DNA from 2 places in the Micromonospora sp. SH-82 genome. Region 1 is predicted to be linked to the other one. Evidence: riboswitches for the same ligand, from Rfam matches in the RefSeq annotation. Region 1 holds a riboswitch; the other holds the start of a gene.
What was found. A riboswitch is a leader RNA that binds a small molecule or an ion and turns the genes downstream of it on or off. The one in region 1 is predicted to bind thiamine pyrophosphate.

Region 2: linked by a shared signal. The riboswitch ahead of WHN02_RS26225 (ECF transporter S component) and the one ahead of thiE (thiamine phosphate synthase) in region 1 are both predicted to bind thiamine pyrophosphate.

The regions. Positions count from the first base shown of each region.
Region 1 covers NZ_CP148049.1:340,769-345,614, reverse strand. Annotated here, with positions in the region: gene WHN02_RS01490 (ThuA domain-containing protein) at 1-2,082, opposite strand, end outside; TPP riboswitch at 2,410-2,519, shown strand; gene thiE (thiamine phosphate synthase) at 2,514-3,140, shown strand; gene thiO (glycine oxidase ThiO) at 3,224-4,312, shown strand; gene thiS (sulfur carrier protein ThiS) at 4,303-4,503, shown strand; gene WHN02_RS01470 (thiazole synthase) at 4,509-4,846, shown strand, end outside.
Region 2 covers NZ_CP148049.1:5,973,556-5,978,401, reverse strand. Annotated here, with positions in the region: gene WHN02_RS26240 (hypothetical protein) at 1-155, shown strand, start outside; gene WHN02_RS26235 (energy-coupling factor transporter transmembrane component T family protein) at 253-1,053, opposite strand; gene WHN02_RS26230 (ABC transporter ATP-binding protein) at 1,040-2,494, opposite strand; gene WHN02_RS26225 (ECF transporter S component) at 2,575-3,165, opposite strand; TPP riboswitch at 3,239-3,345, opposite strand; gene WHN02_RS26220 (permease) at 3,580-4,707, shown strand; gene WHN02_RS26215 (TIGR03943 family putative permease subunit) at 4,704-4,846, shown strand, end outside.

The DNA.
Region 1 (4,846 bases):
GCCGTCCGGCCCGAACTCGAAGTCCATCGGCCGGATGAAGGTCATCCCGGTGAGCAGCTGGTTGATGTCGACCAGGGACTTCCCGTCCTCGGTGACCTGCATGGTGTACATCTTCGACTGGTTCCACTCGCCGAGGAGGGCCTTGCCGTCGTAGTACGCGGGCCACTTGCGGGTCGACTGGTTGTCGGCGTCGTACCGGTAGACCGGGCCGCCCATCGGGGCCCCGCCGCCGCCGATCTCGGGGAAGCGCGGGTTGGGAGCGTAGCCGTAGTCGACGGTGGCCGGGATGGCCGCCGGCAGGGTGGTCAGGCCGGTGTTGTTGGGGGAGTCGTTCACCGGGGCGGCGCAGTCGAACTTCGCCCCGCTCGGGCCGGAGGGGAACTGGTAGTCGTTGTACGCCTGGTTGGCCCCGTGGCAGTACGGCCAGCCGTAGTTGCCGGGCCGGTCGACGATGTTCCACTCGACCAGACCCTCGGGTCCCCGGTCGGGGTTGGCCGCACCGGCGTCCGGCCCGTAGTCGGCGACGTAGAGCACGTCGGTACGGAGGTCGACACCGATCCGGAACGGGTTGCGGAAGCCCATCGCGTAGATCTCGGGGCGGGTCCTCTCGGTGCCGGCCGGGAAGAGGTTGCCCTCCGGAACCGTGTACGTCCCGTCGTCCTCCGGGTGGATCCGGAGGACCTTCCCGCGCAGGTCGTTGGTGTTCCCGGAGGACCGCTGGGCGTCGTAGTCCTGGCGTCCCGGTCGCTCGTCGATCGGGGTGAACGCGCTGGACTCGAAGGGGTTGGTGTTGTCCCCGGTGGCCAGGTAGAGGTTGCCGGCCGAGTCGAACGTCATCGTCCCGCCCGCGTGGCAGCAGGTGTTGCGCTGGGTGGTGACCTCCAGGACGACCTTCTCGCTGGCGGTGTCGATGGTGTCGCCGGTGACGGTGAACCGGGACAGCAGGTTGCGGGGGCCGCCCCCGTTGGGCGCGTAGTAGAGGTACACCCAGTTGTTCGTGGCGAAGTCCGGGTCGAGGCGGATGCCGATCAGGCCGTCCTCGTTTCCGGTGAAGACGTCCAGGTCGGCGGCGGTGACCGTGGTGCCGGTGTCCGGCTTGACGATCTGGACCCGGCCGTCACGCTCGATGTAGAAGACCCGGCCGTCGGCGGCGACGTCCAACTCCATCGGGTTGCTGGTGTCGTCGTCGAGCGTCACCTTCTCGAAGCTGTCGGTCTTCGAGGCGGCACAGTCGGAGTCGACCACTCCGGCGGCGGTCTGGATGCCGCCCAGCAGGTGTTGCAGGAACTCCGGTTCGGCGAAGGACTCGTCGGTGTGGCCGCCGCCGGTGTACCAGGCCCGGCCGCCGTCGTACTCCTGGCACCAGGCGATCGGGTGGTCGTGTCCCATCGCGCCGCTGCCGGGGGAGTAGGTGCTCTCGTCCAGGCTGGACAGGACGTGGACCTGGGAGCGCGGGTTGGACCGGAAGTTGTACCACTCGTCGTACCGGGTCCAGCGCTCCGGCAGGTGTGCCGTCGACTCGTGCGCGTGGTCCTCGACCTTGATCGTCGCGGTCTGGTTGGCCGGGTGGCTGGCGAAGTACGCGCCGACCAGCTTGCCGTACCACTCCCAGCTGTACTCGGTGTCCGAGGCGGCGTGCACACCGGCGTAGCCGCCACCGGCCTGGATGTAGCGCTCGAACGCCGCCTGCTGACCGGCGTCGAGGACGTCCCCGGTGGTGGAGAGCCAGACGACCGCCTGGTAGCGGGCCAGGTTGGCGTCGGTGAACGCGCCGCCGTCCTCGGTGGTGTCGACTGTGAACCCGTGTTCGGCGCCGAGTCGTTGGATGGCGGCGATGCCGGCCGGAATGGAACCGTGCCGGAACCCGGCGGTCTTGGAGAAGACCAGCACGGAGTACGGCTCGACCTCGTCCGCCGCCGGGGCGGGTGGCGCCGGTGCCGGGGCGGCCTGCGCGGCTGCGGGTGCGACGGTCGGGGCGGCCTGGGCGGGCACACCCATGAGCATGGTGGTGGTGAGGGTGAGCGCGAGCAGGGCCGCGGGGAGGGGACCCCGTGGCGATCTGATGCGGCGGAATCGGGACACCAAGGTCTCCTCTGTCCGTGCGGGACGACGGGTGTCGGAGCGGCCCGCCGAAGACCGCTCCGATCCGACCCGACAGCACTGACGACCAGGAGGCGCCGACGCCCGGACGGTCATTCTGACGAATCGATAAACAAATTAATTCGGATGTATCTATGTCCGACAAGATGCAGTCCGGTCACGGTTGTGTAACGCCATTCCGCAATAGCCCCGACTCCCGCCAAACCCGACCGGAACGCGCCCGGTCACCCGACCGGCCCCGGGTGAGCTGCGGCACGGCCCGGTCGACACCCCCTTGGCGGATCCGCCGATCCGTCGTACGGTGGCACCCAACCAACCCACGGGAGCCCGGTACACCGGGCTGAGAGGGGGGCTAGGAGCCCCCGACCGTCGAACCTGATCCGGGTAATGCCGGCGCAGGGAGGAGCGTTGCCGTGCCGTCCCTGGGACGATTGCATCTGGTCACCGACACCCGCCCCGGGCGGGATCCGCTCGCCGTGGTCCGTGCCGCGCTGGCCGTCGCCGACAGCGAACTCGTCGTCCAGGTCCGGGTCGCCGACGAGGCCACCGACCGCGAGGCGTACGACCTGGCCGCCCGGGTCCTCGGGCTCTGCACCCCGTACCGGGCCACCTGCCTGGTCAACGATCGACTGCACGTCGCCCTGGCGGTCGGTGCGGCCGGTGGGCACGTCGGCGCCGACGACCTGCCCGTCCCCGCCGCCCGCCGGGTCCTCGGCCCGGACGGGGTGCTCGGCGCCACCGCCCGGGAACCCGTCGCCGCCCGGGCCGCCGTCGCCGCCGGGGCCGACTACCTGGGCGTCGGCCCGTGCCACCGAACCACCACCAAGGACGGTCTGCCCGACCCGATCGGCCCCGCCGGGGTACGCGCCGTCGCCGACGCCGTCGACGTACCGGTCATCGCGATCGGCGGGGTGACGGTGGCGACAGTCCCGGCGCTGCGCGCCGCCGGAGCGTACGGGGTGGCGGTGGTGGGGGCGCTCTCCGACGCCGCCGACCCGGGCCGGACCACCGCCGAGTTCCTGCGGGAACTGACGTGTTAGGAACGGCCTCCGCCCCGTCGACGGGCGAGGTCGACGGTCCCGTCGGTGCATCCGAGGTCGACGGATCCGTCGGTGCACCCGAGGTGGCGGTGATCGGGGCGGGGGTGATCGGGCTGGCGGTGGCCTGGCGCTGCGCCCGACGCGGGCTCCGGGTCACAGTGCACGATCCCACCCCCGGCAGCGGAGCCTCGCACGTCGCGGCCGGGATGCTCTCCCCGGTCGTCGAGGCGCACTTCGGCGAGGGCGAGTTGACCGGGCTGCTGGCCGACTCGGCGGCCCGGTGGCCGGCCTTCGCCGCCGAGCTGACCGAGGCCGCCGACACCGACTTCGGATACCGCACCGAGGGCACCCTCGTGGTCGGACTGACCGGCGACGACCTGGCCGAGGCGCGACGACTCTGGACGTACCAGGCGGGGCTGGGGCTGCCGATCACCCCGCTGCGCCCCTCGCAGCTGCGCGAACGCGAACCGGCGCTGGCCCTGCGGCTGCGCGGTGGTGCGCTGGCCGCCACCGACCACCAGGTCGACCCGCGCCTGTTGGTCGCCGCGCTGCGGACCGCCGCCCGCCGGGCCGGCGCCCGACTCGTCGGAACCCGGGTCGCCGACCTGGCCGAGGTGACCGCCCGGACCACTGTGGTCGCCGCCGGGTGCGGGGCCGCCGCACTGACCGGGCTCCCGATCCGGCCGGTCAAGGGGCAGATCCTCCGACTCCGGGCCCCCGACGGCGGCCCGCCGGGGCTGCGCCACGTCATCAGGGGACACGCCGACGGGGAACCGGTCTACCTGGTCCCCCGCGCCGACGGAGAGGTGGTCGTCGGGGCGACCGTCGAGGAACGGTCCGACACCACCGTCACCGCCGGCGCCGTCCTGCGACTCCTGCGCGCCGCCGTCGACCTGGTGCCCGAGCTGGCCGAGTACGACCTGGTGGAGACGGTCGCCGGGCTGCGCCCCGGTACGCCCGACAACGCCCCGGTCCTGGGGACGCTCCCCGGTCGGCCGGACGTCCTGGTCGCCACCGGACACCACAGGCACGGGATCGCCCTCACCCCGGTCACCGCAGACCTGATCGCCGACCTGGTGACCACCGGCGTGCCCGACCCCCGGCTCGCCCCCTTCGCCGCCGACCGGTTCGACACCGGCGGCCAGTCGATCGAGGAGGACAGGTGGAAGTGACTGTGAACGGGGTGGCCCGGACGGTGACCGAGGGGCTGAGCGTGGCCGACCTGGTCCGCGTGGTCACCGCGGAGCAGCGGGGACTGGCCGTGGCGGTCAACGGCGAGGTGGTGCCGCGTACGGGGTGGCCGGACGAGGTCCTGCACCCGGGGGACCGGGTCGAGGTCCTCAGCGCGGCACAGGGCGGGTGAACGCGGTGACCACCACCGACGGGCTCGTCCTCGGCGGGCGGACCTTCGACTCCCGGCTCATCCTCGGCACCGGTGGGGCGGCCAACCTGCACGTCCTGGAGCAGGCGATCCGCGCCTCCGGCACCGGACTGGTCACGCTGGCACTGCGTCGGGTGGACACCGCCCCCGGCACCTCCGGTGGGCTGCTCGACCTGCTCGACCGGTGCGGCGTACGCCTGCTGCCCAACACGGCCGGCTGCTACACCGCCGCCGAGGCGGTCAAGGTGGCCCACCTGGCCCGGGACGCCTTCGACACCGACTGGATCAAGCTGGAGGTGATCGGCGACGAGCGTACGCTGCTGCC
Region 2 (4,846 bases), 610 kb from region 1:
CCCCGACAGGGCCGGTGCTGCCGGTGTCGTCGGCTCCGTCCGTCCCGACCCCGCCGACCGCCGGACCGCCGGTGCGGGGTGCGTCGGGTGGCCGGGCCGGCGGGCGCGGTCGACAGGCCGCACAGAACCGCCGCTACGCCTTCCGGCGCAGCTGATCGGCGGGGGCGGCCGACGGTGTCGCCCCTCTCGGCGGTGTCGGCGGGCCGACGGTTCCCGGACGGGGACCGGGGTCGGTGCCGACACCGCCGGGGGTCAGCCGATCAGGGGGCGGAAGGTGCCCAGGGCGACGCTGACCGTGATCGCCCCACCGGCCAGCGCCGCAGCCCCGAGGACCAGGAGGGTGTCGGCGGTGGTGAACCGTTGCCGCCGGGCGACGGTACGCGGGGTGTCGGCGTCGAAGCCCCGGGCGTCCATCGCCACCGCCAGTCGGGTGCCCCGCCGGATCGCGCCGACGAGCAGGGTGAACGCGGTCGAGGCGAACAACCGGACCTTGGCCACCGGGTTACGTCCCGCGTCGACCCCACGGGCCCGGCGGGCCATGCTGATCATCTGCCACTCCTGCGTCAGCAGCGGCACCAGCCGAAACGCCGCCAGGGCCCCGATGGCGAACCGGGCGGGGGCCTTCGCGTTCTGGACCAGCGCGTCGGCCAGGTCGGTCGGGTCGGTGGTGGCGAAGACGATCACCCCGGGCAGCGCCACCGCGAACATCCGCAACACCAGTCCGAGGGCGGTGACCAGCACCCCCGAGGTGACCAGGACCGGACCCAGCTCGACAAGCGGTGGCCCGGACCGGTCGGCGGCGAAGAGCACCAACGTGACGAGGACGCCCACCGCGCCGATCAGCAGCGGCCACGCCCGTCGGGCCAGCACCCGGTACCGGACCCCGAACAGCGGCAGCACCGCCAGCTCGACGGCGATGGCGACGGCGGGGGCGACCGGGTCGAGGGTGGCGATCAGCACGATCGAGAAGACGAGCGCCGCCGCCAGCTTCGCCACCGGGTTGCGTCGGGCCAGCGGCGCCCCCGGTGCGGCCACCGGCTCAACCTGGAGCATCGACACCTCCGGCGTCCGCGACGTCGTCGGCGCGCCGCAGGGTGACGGTGCGGTCGGCGAGGGCGGCGACGAAGTCCGGGTCGTGGGTGACAGTGACGATCCCGTGTCCGGCGTCGCGCAGCTCGGCGAGGAGGTCCACCAGCTCCAGCCAGGTCCGCCGGTCCTGACCGAAGGTGGGCTCGTCGCAGATCAGCAGGCGGGGGGCGGTGGCCAGCGCTGTCGCCACGCTCAACCGCCGCGCCTCCCCACCGGAGAGGGTGTACGGGTTGGCGTCGGCCAGCCGGGTCAGCCGCAGCCGGTCCAGCAGGGCGTCCACCCGGACCCGGACCTGCTCCGGTGTCCGGCCGGTACGGCGGGGACCCAGGGCCAGCTCGTCCCGGACGGTGCTGGTGACGAACTGGTGCTCCGGGTCCTGGAACACCGACCCGATCCGCCCGGCCAGGGCCGGGGCACGCCACCGGTGCGGCGGTGTCCGGGCGTCCCGCCCGGCCAGGTCGACGGCGGCTGTCACCCGGCCGGTGCCGGGGCGCAGCAGTCCGCCGAGCAGGAGCGCCAGGGTGGACTTGCCGGCCCCGTTCGGGCCGCGTACGGCGAGCGCCTCACCGGCTCGTACCGTCAGGTCGGTGGCGGCCAGCCGGGGTGGCAGGCCGAGCCCGTCGGCGGTGAGCAACGCGGCACCCGCCGGGGTGCGCGCCCGACGCGGCGGGACCGGACGGCCCGGCACCCACACCCCCTCGGCGGCGAGGGCGTCGCCGTGCGCGGCGAAGACCGCCTCCGGCGTCCCGTCGGCCCGGACCCCACCCCCCGCTTCGAGGACCACCACCCGGTCGACGAGGCGCAGTGCCTCCGCGACCCGGTGCTCCACCAGGACGAGGGTGGTCTCCTCGTCCAGCGCGGTGTGGACCGCGTCGCGGACCAGTTCCGCCCCGGTCGGGTCGAGGTTCGCCGTCGGTTCGTCGAGGAGCAGGAGTTCGGGGCGCAGGGCGAGCGCCCCGGCCAGGGCCAGGCGTTGCTGCTCGCCGCCGGAGAGCGCCGCGGTGGGCCGGTCCCGGTGGTACGGGAAGCCGACCCGACGCAGCGCGGCGTCGACCCGGGGCCAGATCCGGTCGGCCGGCACCCCCCGGTTCTCCAGCCCGAACGCGACGTCGTCGCCGCTGCGGGCCATCACCAGTTGGGTCTGCGGATCCTGGAAGACGATGCCGACCCGCTCCCGGTCCTTGCGGGGGTCGATCCCGTCGATCTCGACGGTGCCCTCCTGCTCACCGGAGTCGTCCGGCAGCAGCCCGGCCAACGCCGCCAGGAGGGTGGACTTGCCCGCCCCGGACGGACCCAGCAGCAGGACCCGCTCGCCGCGCTCCACCCGCAGGTCCACCCCGCGTACCGCCCACCGCCTGCGCCCCGCGTGCCGCCACCCGAAGCCGCGTACCTGCACCATGCTCACGCGCCGGCTTCCTCCCGCTCGTCGACATCGGGCCGACCGGTCGGCCCGTCGACGGTGGGGCTGACCGGCCGGCGGTGGGGTCAGACCAGGGTACGGTCGCGGCCGGCCGGGAACCGGTCGAGCACACCGGTCCCGGCGAGGGCCCGGGTCAGGTAGTGCCCGCCGACCCCGGCGATCAGGGCGGCGCTGACAACGGTCAGGGCGGCGTACGGCAGACGGTAGCTGACCAGCGCGTACTCGACGTTCCAGGTGAAGAAGTCGAACAGGGCCGCACTGAGCCCGGTCAGCGCCCCGGCCAGCACCGCCACCGGCAGCCGGAAGGAGCGGTACCGGAACGCGGCGAACGCCAACTCGGCACCGAGTCCCTGGATCAGCCCCTGCACGATGGTGATCCCGCCCCACTCGGAACCGAGCAGCGCGGAGACCGTCGCGGCGACCGCCTCGCAGAACAGGGCGGCTCCGGGCTTGCGGATGACCAGCCCACCGAGGACGGCGGGCACCAGCCAGACGCCGTACATGATGGCCTGGCTCGCCGGGGCGGCGGCGAAGGCCGGGTCGACGGCCCGCCAGAGCAGGCCCCAGGCCCAGAAGATCACCCCGAAGGAGACGGCGATCACGGCGGCGACCACGATGTCGATCGTCCGCCAGCGGTTGTTGTCGGTGTGGCTCACGTGGATGCTCCCAGTTCCGGACACGAACCAGGAGAAGACGCACGCCGCGTCCGGGTCACCGGACGGCGACGCGGCTGAAGGTCGACCGAGCTCCCTGCGCTGGAATTACCCAGATCAGGTTCGAGGGTCTGCGGGTGGTGACCCGCACTCTCAGCGCTGTGCGCTCCCCTGTCGGAGTTGAAGTTGTCTCGTGACGCTAACACTGCGGAGTTTGGCCCGGCAAAGTGATCTTTTCGCTGCTCGTGACGGCGTTCACCATGCGGGTTGCCGACGTCGTCCACACCCCCGGCGTGGCCGTATCGACGCGACCCGTTGCGGAGAAGTACGCTCGGCCCGCCGTCGCCGTCGCCCGAGGCGGTCCGGTGGAGACCGGGGCGTCGACGAGGGCGCGCGTCGTGGGTGGAGGGACTGCTGATGAACGACGGCGACCCGACCACTGCCGACCGACCGGCCACCACTGTCGAGCGCCCGGCCGACGGTGAGCGGGCGACCACCACGGCCGAGGGGGCGGATCCGCCCGCAGGTCGACCGGATCCGTCGGGGACGCCGCCGGGTGGCTCCCCGGGCGGTGACGGGGGGCGACGCCTCCTCGGTGACCGGATCGGCTCCGTCGAGGTGCTCGCGGCCCTGCTGATCCTCCTGGTCTTCTTCCGGGACCCGATCGCCGGGGTGCTGTCGGACCCCCGGCTCCAGACCTGGACCACCGTCTTCGTCTCGATCATGGTCCAGGCGGCGCCGTTCCTGGTCTTCGGGGTGGTGCTCTCGGCGGTGATCGCGGTCTTCGTGCCCCGCTCGTTCTGGGCGCGGGCACTGCCCCGGCGACCCGGTCTCGCCGTACCGGTGGCGAGTGCTGCCGGATTCGTCCTCCCGGGGTGCGAGTGCGGGTCGGTGCCGGTCGCCGGTTCGCTGATCCGTCGTGGGGTCACCCCGGCCGCCGCCCTTGCCTTCCTGCTGGCCGCCCCGGCGATCAACCCGATCGTGCTGACCGCCACGGCGGTCGCCTTCCCGGGGAACCCCGAGATGGTCGTCGCCCGGGGACTGGCCAGCCTGGTCGTCGCCGTGATCATGGGGTGGCTCTGGCTGCGGCTGGGGCGGGCCGACTGGATCAAGCTGCCGCACCGGCCCGACCTGGACGGACTCTCCCGGGGCGCGGCCTTCTGGTCGGCCGTCCGACACGACGTCATGCACGCCGGTGGCTTCCTGGTGCTCGGGGCGATGGCGGCGGCCAGCATCAACGTCCTGGTCCCGGAGCGGTGGTTGCAGACCCTCGCCGACGACCCGGTCCTGTCGGTGATCGCCCTGGCCCTGCTCGCCGTCCTGCTCTCCCTCTGCTCGGAGGCGGACGCCTTCGTGGCGGCGTCGCTGTCCCAGTTCTCCCTCACGTCCCGGCTGGTGTTCCTGGTGGTGGGTCCGATGGTCGACCTCAAGCTCGTCGCGATGCAGTCCGGGGTCTTCGGCCGCCGGTTCGCCTACCGTTTCGCCCCGGCGACCTTCGTGGTGGCGGTGACGGTGGCCGTGGCCACCGGGGCGGTGCTGCTGTGAACCGGCAGGCCCAGGCGGTCATCCTGCTCCTGTTCGGCGGGGCGGTGGTCCGGGCCGGGGTCACCGACCTGCACCTGCGCTATGTGAAGGCGGGGCTGCAACCGTTCCTCGTCGCCGCCGGGCTCGCGCTGGTCGCCGC